One region of the Kribbella sp. NPDC056951 genome, then DNA from elsewhere that is predicted to be linked to it. Evidence: riboswitches for the same ligand, from Rfam matches in the RefSeq annotation. Region 1 holds a riboswitch; the other holds the start of a gene.

Region 1 (5,144 bases):
GGCCGACGACCAGGCCGCGGTCGGTGCACTGCCGGCCGGATCGGCGTTGCTGATCGTGCAGCGCGGCCCGAACGCGGGGTCGCGGTTCCTGCTCGACGTCGACGTGGTCACCGCAGGCCGGCACCCGGACAGCGACATCTTCCTCGACGACGTGACGGTGTCCCGCCGGCACGCCGAGTTCCGCCGCGACGCGTACGGCGTCAAGGTCCGCGACGTCGGCAGCCTGAACGGGACCTACGTGAACCGGGACCGGATCGACGAGGTCCAGCTGAGCAACGGTGACGAGGTCCAGATCGGCAAGTACCGGCTGGTCTACTACGCCAGTGGCCAAGCCTGAGCTCTCGATCGGCGAGGTCCTGCAGATCCTGCAGGCCGAGTTCACCGATGTCACCATCTCCAAGATCAGGTTCCTCGAGGCCGAGGGGCTGGTGACACCGGCGCGCACCGCGTCGGGCTACCGCAAGTTCAGCGCGGGTGATGTGGAGCGGCTGCGCTACGTGCTGACCGCGCAACGTGACCAGTACCTGCCGCTGAAGGTCATCAAGGAGCACCTCGGTGCGATCGACCGCGGTCTGCGCCCGGCGGCCGGTGGACCGCCGATCGCCCCCAGTACGCCGGCCTCCGGGCCGGCCGCCGACGACTTCGGTGCCACCGGCACCGATCTGCGGCTGACCAAGGCGGAGCTCTGCGCGGCCGCCGGAGTCAGTACGGCGTTGCTCGCCGAGCTGGAGAGTCACGGCCTGATCGTGGCCGAGGGCAAGCATTACGGCGGCGACGCGATCGTCGTCGCCCAAGTCGCCGCCGAACTGGCGACGTACGGCATCGAACCGCGCCACCTGCGCCCGTTCCGCACCGCGGCCGACCGCGAGGTAGGACTCATCGAGCAGGTCACCGGCCCCCGCCGTACCGACCAAACCCAAGAGTTGGCAGCCCTCACTGTGCGGTTGCACACGGCACTGGTGAGATCCCGGCTGCCGCACTGACCACCGCGGAGTAGGCTGAAGGTGTGCGCGAAGTCGACGTAGTCGGAGTCCGGGTCGAGATGCCCTCGAGTCAGCCCATCGTGCTGCTCCGGGAGGTCGGCGGCGAGCGGTACCTGCCGATCTGGATCGGTGCGGCCGAGGCGAGTGCGATCGCTTTCGCCCAGCAGGGGATGGAGCCACCGCGGCCGCTGACGCACGATCTGTTCGCGGAGACGATCCGGGTGCTCGGGCACACGCTGAGTCAGGTCCGGATCGTGAACCTGACCGACGGGGTGTTCGAGGCGATCCTGGTCTTCGACGACAAGACCGAGATCTCGGCCCGCCCGTCGGACTCGATCGCGATCGCGCTGCGCACCGGTACGCCGGTGTTCTGCACCGAGGAGATCCTCGCCGAGGCCGGGATCCCGGTCCCGGAGAGTGAGACCGAGGCCGACGAGGTGCAGGAGGAAGAGGAGGTCGAGCGCTTCCGCGAGTTCCTCGACCAGGTCACCCCGGAAGACTTCGACAAGAGTTAGGGGGTGTCACGCGGCCCCACGCCTACTGCGCTGCACTCGGCACGGCATCTCGCCGCACTGGTGCAAAGCGAAAGATGCTCCGCATCTACCCCTTCGCCCCAGCACACCGAGCTACCGCACCGAGCACATGCTCGCTACGGCGCGGGACCACGCGACACCCCCTGACCCTCAAGACCGGGAAGGTAACGATTCGTCTGGGAGTCGCGACACGCTAGCCGCTCGGAGCGGTTGTCGTTGACCCTCCCAGGTCGGCGGCTTACCGTGAAGGAGTCGTGGGGAACTGTTACTCCACGGAGATGGCTCGTTCCAGTCGGTATCCAGGGAGGCTCAGGCGTGACACGCACCGGCGACACGGATCTGACGGCGCAGTCGACGTCCGAAGCACGCGCCGAGGCGGCCGCCACTGCCGGCGTTCAGGGTCTGCTGTTCGACGACGACCTGCGGCCGATGCCGGAGGATGTCGGGTTCCGTGGGCCGACGGCCTGCGCTGCGGCCGGGATCACCTACCGCCAGCTCGACTACTGGGCGCGGACCGGCCTGGTCTCCCCGTCGGTGCGCCCGGCGACCGGCTCCGGCACCCAGCGGTTGTACGGTTTCCGTGACGTCTTGTTGCTGAAGGTGATCAAGCGGCTGCTCGACGCCGGGATCTCGCTGCAGCAGATCCGGACCGCGATCGCCCACCTGAGCAAGCGCGGGATCGACGACCTGACCCAGATCACGCTGATGAGTGACGGCGCGTCGGTCTACATGTGCACCTCGCCGGACGAAGTGATCGACCTGCTGGCCGGTGGCCAGGGAGTGTTCGGGATCGCCCTCGGCGGTGTCTGGCGCGAGGTCGAGGGGTCGCTGTCCGAGCTGCCCACCGAGCGTGCCGACGGTCACGGCGAGGGCGAGGACGAGTCCCACGCCAGCGACGAGCTGGCTGCCCGCCGCCGGGCCCGCGCAGCCGGCTGAGGTACTCTGCTCTGTAGCTGTTCACCGCACTCGGGAGAGACCCGTTCACACCGGGCGCCGAAGGGGCAATTCCTCCCCGGAACCTCTCAGGCCCATGGACCGGGTGCGTCAGGCAACTCTGAAGCGTGCACTCGTGCGTGACAGAGGGGGAGGCCACCCGGAAGCTACTGCAAGCAACGGAGCCTCTTTCGATGACCGAAATCTCTGCAATCTTCGCCGACCGGCACATCGGGCCCCGCCCCGACGAGGTCGCGCGGATGGTCGAACTCCTCGGGTACGCCGACGTCGACGCGCTCGCGGATGCCGCCGTACCGGCCTCGATCCGGTCCACCGAACCGCTGCGCCTCCCGGAGCCGGCCTCCGAGGTCGACGCGCTGACCGAGTTGCGCCAGCTCGCGGCCCGCAACAACGTCGCGACCTCGATGATCGGGCAGGGCTACTACGGCACCTTCACGCCGTCGGTGATCGTCCGCCGCCTGGTCGAGAACCCGGCCTGGTACACGGCCTACACGCCGTACCAGCCGGAGATCTCGCAAGGTCGGCTTGAAGCGCTCCTGAACTTCCAGACCGTCGTGTCCGACCTGACCGGTCTGCCGACCGCCAACGCGTCGCTGCTCGACGAGGGCACCGCGGCCGCCGAGGCGATGACGCTGGCCCACCGCTCGAACCGGCAGTCGTCGATCAAGGGGGCAAAGTCGAACCGCTTCCTGGTCGACTCCGACTGCTTCGCACAGACGATCGCGGTCGTCGAGACCCGCGCCGAGGCGCTGGGCATCGAGGTCGTCGTCGCCGACACCACCGTCGGTCTGCCCGAGGGCGACTTCTTCGGCTTCCTGGTGCAGTACCCGGGTTCCGGCGGTGCTGTCCGTGACCTCAAGCCGCTGATCGCCGCCGCGCACGAGCGCGAGACGCTGGTCGCGGTCGCCTCCGACCTGCTCGCGCTGACGTTGCTCGAGGCACCGGGGGAGGCCGGCGCCGATATCGTCATCGGCTCTTCGCAGCGCTTCGGCGTACCGCTCTTCTACGGCGGTCCGCACGCCGGCTTCATGTCGGTCCGCGCCGGACTCGAGCGGTCGCTGCCCGGTCGGCTGGTCGGTGTCTCGGTCGACGCCGACGGCGCCCCGGCGTACCGGCTCGCGCTGCAGACGCGTGAGCAGCACATCCGTCGCGAGAAGGCGACCTCCAACATCTGTACGGCGCAGGTCCTGCTGGCCGTCGTTGCGTCCATGTACGCCGTGTACCACGGACCGGATGGGCTGCAGGCGATCGCCGGTCGCGTGCACGGTTTCGCGGGCAAGCTGGCCGCGTCGCTGCGTGCCGGTGGTGTCGACGTCGTGCACGGCGACTTCTTCGACACCGTGCTGGCCCGCGTCCCCGGTGCCGCCGCGGACGTCGTCGACGCCGCCCGGCAGAACGGCATCTGGCTGCGCCAGGTCGACGCTGACCACGTAGGCATCTCCTGTGACGAGAAGACCGATGTCGCCGCGCTGACCCGGGTCTGCCAGTCCTTCGGCGTCCAGTACGACGACACGCTGGCCGCGCCCGAGATCGCCGTACCGCGGACGTCGGAGTACCTGACGCACCCGGTCTTCAACACGCACAAGTCCGAGACGTCGATGCTGCGCTACCTGCGCAAACTGTCCGACAAGGACTACGCGCTCGACCGCGGCATGATCCCGCTCGGCTCGTGCACGATGAAGCTGAACGCGACCACCGAGATGGAAGCGGTCACCTGGCCCGAGTTCGCCGATATGCACCCGCTGGCGCCGATCGAGGACGCCGCCGGGTACGTGAAGCTGATCGGTCAGCTGGAGCGCTGGCTGGCCGAGGTCACCGGGTACGCGAAGGTGTCCATCCAGCCGAACGCGGGTTCGCAGGGTGAGCTCGCCGGTCTGCTGGCGATCCGCGGCTACCACCGGGCCCAGGGCAACGAGGACCGCAACGTCTGCCTGATCCCGGCGTCGGCGCACGGCACCAACGCGGCGTCGGCCGTGATGGCCGGGATGAAGGTTGTTGTTGTCAAGGGCAACGACGACGGCACGATCGACCTGGACGACCTGCGCGCCAAGGCCGCCGAGCACGCGGACAAGCTGGCCGCGATCATGATCACCTACCCGTCCACCCACGGGGTGTACGAGGAGAGCGTCACCGAGGTCTGCCGGATCGTTCACGAGGCCGGCGGCCAGGTGTACGTCGACGGTGCGAACCTGAACGCGTTGCTGGGTCTCGCGAAGCCGGGCCAGTTCGGCGGCGACGTGAGCCACCTGAACCTGCACAAGACCTTCTGCATCCCGCACGGCGGCGGTGGCCCGGGCGTCGGCCCGGTCGCGGTCGCGGCGCACCTCGCGCCGTACCTGCCGAACCACCCGCTGCTCGACCAGGCCGGGCCCGAGTCCGGTGTCGGTCCGATCAGTGCGGCGCCGTTCGGCTCGGCCGGTGTGCTGGCGATCTCGTGGGCGTATATCCGGATGATGGGTGGCGAAGGTCTGACCGCGGCCACGAAGGCCGCCGTACTGACCGCGAACTACGTCGCCAAGCGCCTCGAGGGCGCCTTCCCGGTCCTCTACACCGGCGAGAACGGCCTCGTCGCCCACGAGTGCATCCTCGACCTGCGCCCGATGACCAAGGAGACGGGTATCACCGTCGACGATGTCGCGAAGCGCCTGGTCGACTACGGCTTCCACGCCCCGAC
Region 2 (5,144 bases), on a different contig from region 1:
CGAGGCACTGGGCCAGCTAAGCCGGATGCCGGCGCACGAGACCGTTGTACTGGTGCCACGAGATCTGCTGATCGAGTATGCGCAGAAGGTGCAGGCCGGGAGCGACTCGTGAACTACGAGGAGTTCGACGCTCACTTCGATCGCTTCACGACTGAGGTGTTTCGGCTAGAGAATCTGCAGCGCTACTCCGTTTCCGGCGAGGAAGAGGAGTTTGCCGCCTTCAGGCGAGGGGATCCACTGCCGGAGCGGTCGGTCCGCACGTCTCCGTGGCTGGCGCGGATTGCGGTGACGACTATCGGCGGCAAGCGCTGGGAGCGGGTTCATGTCGTCGACCACCCTTTGTCGGAGTACCTGCGTTACGAGCTTGTTGGGTACGTCGAGAATCAGGTAGCCGGGGAGCAGATCGGGATCGCGGATCGGGCGGCGGATGCTTCGCTGTCCGCGCTCGGCGAGGACTTCTGGCTGTTCGACAGCGAGTCGCCGGACGCGTACGCCGTACTGATGCACTATGACGAGGCCGGTCACTTCGTCGGCTTCGACCACACCGTTGATCCGGCTGTGCTGGACAGGTGCCGGCAAGAGCGCGACATCGCACGGCAGCATGCGGTGGGCTTGAATACCTATTTGGCAGAACGGAAGGCAGACGTCGTACCCGAGTGAGTGATGACAACCGGACCCCGCGAACTCCGAGGCAGCGTCTCGGTGCTGAATTGCGACGTCTGCGCATGCTTGCTGGCCTGAGCGGCCGTCAGCTTGCACTTCGGACGGGGCTGAGCCAGTCCAGGGTCAGCAGGATCGAGCGCGGCGATGTGCTCGCCTCGGTTCCTGAGTTGACCCAGTGGCTCGAGCAGGCCGGTGCAGTCGACCGACTCGAGCAGATGGTTGCTGCCACCGAGGCGGCGCTGAACGACACCGACAGCTGGCCAGAGTTCATGCGGGCCGAGAGCTTTGCGGCGATGCAGCAGCGGGTCCAGGAGCGGGAGGCTGTCGCGAGAACGCAGCGGTCGTTCTTGTCGGCTCTGGTGCCTGGCTTGCTGCAAACGGCCGAGTACGCGCGTCTTGTCTTCATTGCGTCCGATCTCACGGGCACACAGGACTATGCGGCTGCTGTTCAACGGCGGATCGACCGGCAGCAGATCCTGTATGAGCAGGGGCACTCGTTCGAATTCATCCTCACCGAGGCGGCATTGCGCTGGCGTCCCGGTCCGAAGCAGGTGCTGATCGCCCAGCTCGACCGGATCGCGAGCCTTGCCACGCTCAGCAATGTCTCCATCGGCGTGCTGCCACTGAATGCCGAGACTCGGGCGATTCCGTGGCACGGCTTCACGCTGAACGAAGACGTCGATGACGAGAACCCGTACGTTCAGGTCGAGACGATCCACGCCTACCTGACTGTCAGTCGGCCCGACGACGTCGAGCTGTACCGCAGGCAGTTCGCCGTACTGAAGAAGGCGGCTCGCACCGGACAGCAGTTCTCCGATTTTCTCAACAACCTTCGGAGCGAGCTGCTGTCCGGCGACTGATCCACTACCCAACCGGCGGTACGGCGGCGCACGTCGTACCGGGCTTGGGGACGTTGCGGTTGATCAGGTAGTTGTCGATGGTGTCGGTCATGCACGGGCTCTTGTTGTAGCTGCCGTGGCCCCAGCCTTCGTAGGTGAGCAGGACGCCGTCGCGGCCTAGCTGGCGTTGGACGTTCTGAGCCATCGAGTACGCCGTGGCTGGGTCGTGGCGGGCGTTGGAGAGCAGGATCGGCGTCTTCAGGTGGTCGACGTCGAGGCGGTGTTGCGGGTTGTTCGCCTTGGGGGCGCCCAGGCAGAGCGAGATGGCCATGAACTGACCGGGGTACGGCATGTCCGGGTTGTTGCGAGCGAGCCGCGCCAGCAGGCCGGCGTACTCGGGGTAGGTGCCGACACGCAGGTTCCAGTCCTGGCAGAACGGGACGAGGGTGTTGGCGACGAGTTCTGTGGTCGGCGGTGGCGGGGTCGGGATGACGCCCTTCTGGAGAGTGGTGGCGAGTGCGTTCCACTGCGGGCCGTAGAGCATCCGGAACACCGCGAACGAAGCCATGAACGGGTTGTCCGATTGCTTCCGGAGCTCGGCCCAGCGGGCGCGGACGTCCTGGCCATGCAGGGCGCACGTCGTCGTGCGGTCGCACCAGTCGACGAACTCGTCGAACGAGTCCTGGACCGATGCGGCCTGCGGATCGAGGAACTGGCGTGGCGTCGCGAGACTGTGGTCGAGCACGCTCTCCAGGACCATCGCACGCACGCGCTGCGGGTAGGTCTCGGCGTACTGCGCTCCGAGCGGGGTGCCGTATGAGCTGCCGTGGAAGGTGATCTGCCGCTCACCGAGTGCCCGGCGAATCGCGTCGACGTCGCGCACGGTCTGCCACGTGTCGACGTGGTCGTAGAGCGGACCGGTGTGCTTACGACAGTCATCGGCGAGTCGGCGGTTGTAGTCGATCAGCGCGTCGAACTCGGCCTGGTCGCGGACGAGCGGTGACGGCATCGCGGCGTACAGGCTGCTCGTGCACTTGATCGGGTTGCTGCGCGCGATCCCGCGCGGATCGAAGCTGACGATGTCGAAGCGGTCCTGCAGTTCCGGGCTGAACCGGCTGATCCCGGTCTTGATCCGGTCGACGCCGGAGTCACCCGGGCCGCCCGGACCGAACACCAGTACGCCGACGCGCTCGGCCGGTTGTTTCGCCGTCCGGCGGGCGATCTCGAGGTTGAAGGTCGGGCCGCTCGGGTTCCGCCAGTCGACGGGGAGCTTCAAGGTGGCGCACTCCGAGCCCTCGACCACGGCCGGGTCGTCCTTGCCCTCCGGCTTGCAGTCGGTCCACTGTGTCGCGGCCGACGCCGGGAGTACGGCGAGACCGGCCGCGGTGACGGTCAGGACCACACCCCACGCGGTGGTCCTGACAAGTTGTCCTGGTTTCATGACCCGATCCTTCGGCAATCGCTTGCTGCCGCACATCGGGGAGCAGCCCTTAGACCACCCCGGGGCGGGCTTGGGGGACTTGTTAGGGTCGGGCGCGATGACACACTCACGGTGGTTCCGGGCAGTGGCGATCACCGAGGCGATCTCGTGGACCGGCCTGTTGATCGGCATGCTGTTCAAGTACGTGCTGTCCGACAACGAGATCGGGGTGAAGATCTTCGGCCCGATCCACGGCGGCATCTTCGTCGCGTACGTCGTGACCGTGCTGCTCGTCCGCGGCCCGCTGCGCTGGTCGTGGCCGGTCACCCTGGCCGCGCTGGCCGCGAGTGTTCCGCCGCTGTTCACCTGGTTCTTCGAGATCTGGGCAGTGCGGACCGGCCGGATTGACGGCAGCCAGCAGGCCGCCGTACCGTCGCGTCCGGAAGCTAACTCAACAGCCGCATGAACCCGTGCGGGAGAGACCCGGGCCAGTGAGCCGGGCGCCGTAGGAGCAACTCTCCCCAAGAATCTCTCAGGCACCTTCACCGCACGGGCGAGGCACCTCTGAAAGGCAGCAGCCCAACAGAGTGGGGAGGACACCACTCTCGGTCAACGACGACCGGAAGGGACCTCCAGCATGGCGATCAGTGTCTTCGACCTGTTCAGTATCGGGATCGGCCCGTCGAGCTCACATACCGTGGGACCGATGCGTGCGGCCCGCACGTTCGTGCTCGGCCTGCAGGACGCCGGTCTGTTGACCGCGACGGCCCGGGTCGAATCGCAGCTGTTCGGCTCGCTCGGTGCGACCGGGCACGGCCACGGCAGTAACAAGGCGGTGCTGCTCGGCCTCGAGGGTGAAGACCCCGAGACCGTTGCCACGCACTCCGTCGACGCTCGGGTCGAGACGATCCGCGAGCTCGGCCGGCTGCGGCTGGCCGGGACCCACCAGATCGCGTTCGACGAGAACACCGACCTGATCATGCATCGCCGCAAAGCCCTTCCGTACCACCCGAACGGGATGACCTTCCTGGCCCGCGGGGCGGACGGCGCCGTACTGCGGGAGCGCACGTACTACTCGGTCGGCGGCGGTTTCGTGGTCGACGAGAACGCCGCGGCCGGCGACCGGATCGTGCCGGACAGCACGGTCCTGAAGTACCCGTTCCTGACCGGTGCCGAGCTGCTGGATCGTTGCCGCGAGTCCGGGTTGTCGATCGGCGACGTGATGCTCGCCAACGAGCTGGCTTGGCGGACCGAGGACGAGATCCACAGCGGCCTGCTCAAGATCTGGCAGGTCATGCAGGACTGCGTCAAGGAGGGCTGCGAGACCGAGGGCGTCCTGCCCGGCGGCCTGAAGGTCCCGCGCCGGGCGCACGCCCTGCACGACAAACTGACCCGCGACCCGTGGTCGGTCGACCCGCTGAAGGTGATGGACTGGGTCAACCTGTTCGCCCTCGCCGTCAACGAGCAGAACGCCTCCGGCGGCCGCATCGTCACCGCCCCGACAAATGGTGCCGCGGGCATCATTCCCGCCGTACTGCACTACTACCGGCGGTTCATCCCCGGCGCGAACGACGACGGCGCCGTACGGTTCCTGCTGGTCGCCGCGGCAATCGGCGTTCTGTACAAGGAGAACGCCTCAATCTCCGGCGCCGAGGTCGGCTGCCAGGGCGAAGTCGGCTCCGCCTGCTCAATGGCCGCAGCCGGCCTGTGCGAACTCCTCGGCGGCACCCCCGAACAGGTCGAGAACGCAGCCGAGATCGCCATGGAACACAACCTGGGCCTGACCTGCGACCCGGTCGGCGGCCTCGTCCAGATCCCCTGCATCGAACGCAACGCCATGGCCGCGGTCAAGGCCATCAACGCCGCCCGGATGGCAATGCACGGCGACGGCGTCCACGTAGTCACCCTCGACAAGGTCATCAAAACCATGCGCGAAACCGGCGCCGACATGAAGATCAAGTACAAGGAGACCTCCCGAGGCGGCCTAGCCGTCAACGTCATCGAGTGCTGAGCATCCTCCTAAGCACAGGACGTATACGGCAATCAGACGTCGCCACCACGCCCGCCGTCAGCAGTCCGGGGGCCCAGCAGACGTATACGTCCTGTCCGACGGAGGATCTACCTCCTGTCGTTGTGCAGGTCAGGCCTGCGTGGTTTCCAGGATGGTGCCGGCTACCAGGGCTGGGGCGTCGTTCATGGGGACGTGGCCGCAGTTGAGGAGG

The links. A riboswitch is a leader RNA that binds a small molecule or an ion and turns the genes downstream of it on or off. The one in region 1 is predicted to bind glycine.
Region 2: linked by a shared signal. The riboswitch ahead of ACFTSF_RS33380 (L-serine ammonia-lyase) and the one ahead of gcvP (aminomethyl-transferring glycine dehydrogenase) in region 1 are both predicted to bind glycine.

Annotation. Positions count from the first base shown of each region.
Region 1 covers NZ_JBHUQZ010000009.1:151,535-156,678, forward strand. The annotation lists gene ACFTSF_RS30110 (FHA domain-containing protein) at 1-337, shown strand, start outside; gene ACFTSF_RS30115 (MerR family transcriptional regulator) at 324-983, shown strand; gene ACFTSF_RS30120 (bifunctional nuclease family protein) at 1,007-1,498, shown strand; gene ACFTSF_RS30125 (MerR family transcriptional regulator) at 1,832-2,452, shown strand; glycine riboswitch at 2,474-2,564, shown strand; gene gcvP (aminomethyl-transferring glycine dehydrogenase) at 2,644-5,144, shown strand, end outside.
Region 2 covers NZ_JBHUQZ010000012.1:35,315-40,458, forward strand. The annotation lists gene ACFTSF_RS33355 (hypothetical protein) at 1-112, shown strand, start outside; gene ACFTSF_RS33360 (DUF6879 family protein) at 109-660, shown strand; gene ACFTSF_RS33365 (helix-turn-helix domain-containing protein) at 657-1,523, shown strand; gene ACFTSF_RS33370 (alpha/beta fold hydrolase) at 1,528-2,943, opposite strand; gene ACFTSF_RS33375 (DUF3817 domain-containing protein) at 3,041-3,388, shown strand; glycine riboswitch at 3,386-3,480, shown strand; gene ACFTSF_RS33380 (L-serine ammonia-lyase) at 3,560-4,933, shown strand; gene ACFTSF_RS33385 (alpha/beta fold hydrolase) at 5,063-5,144, opposite strand, start outside.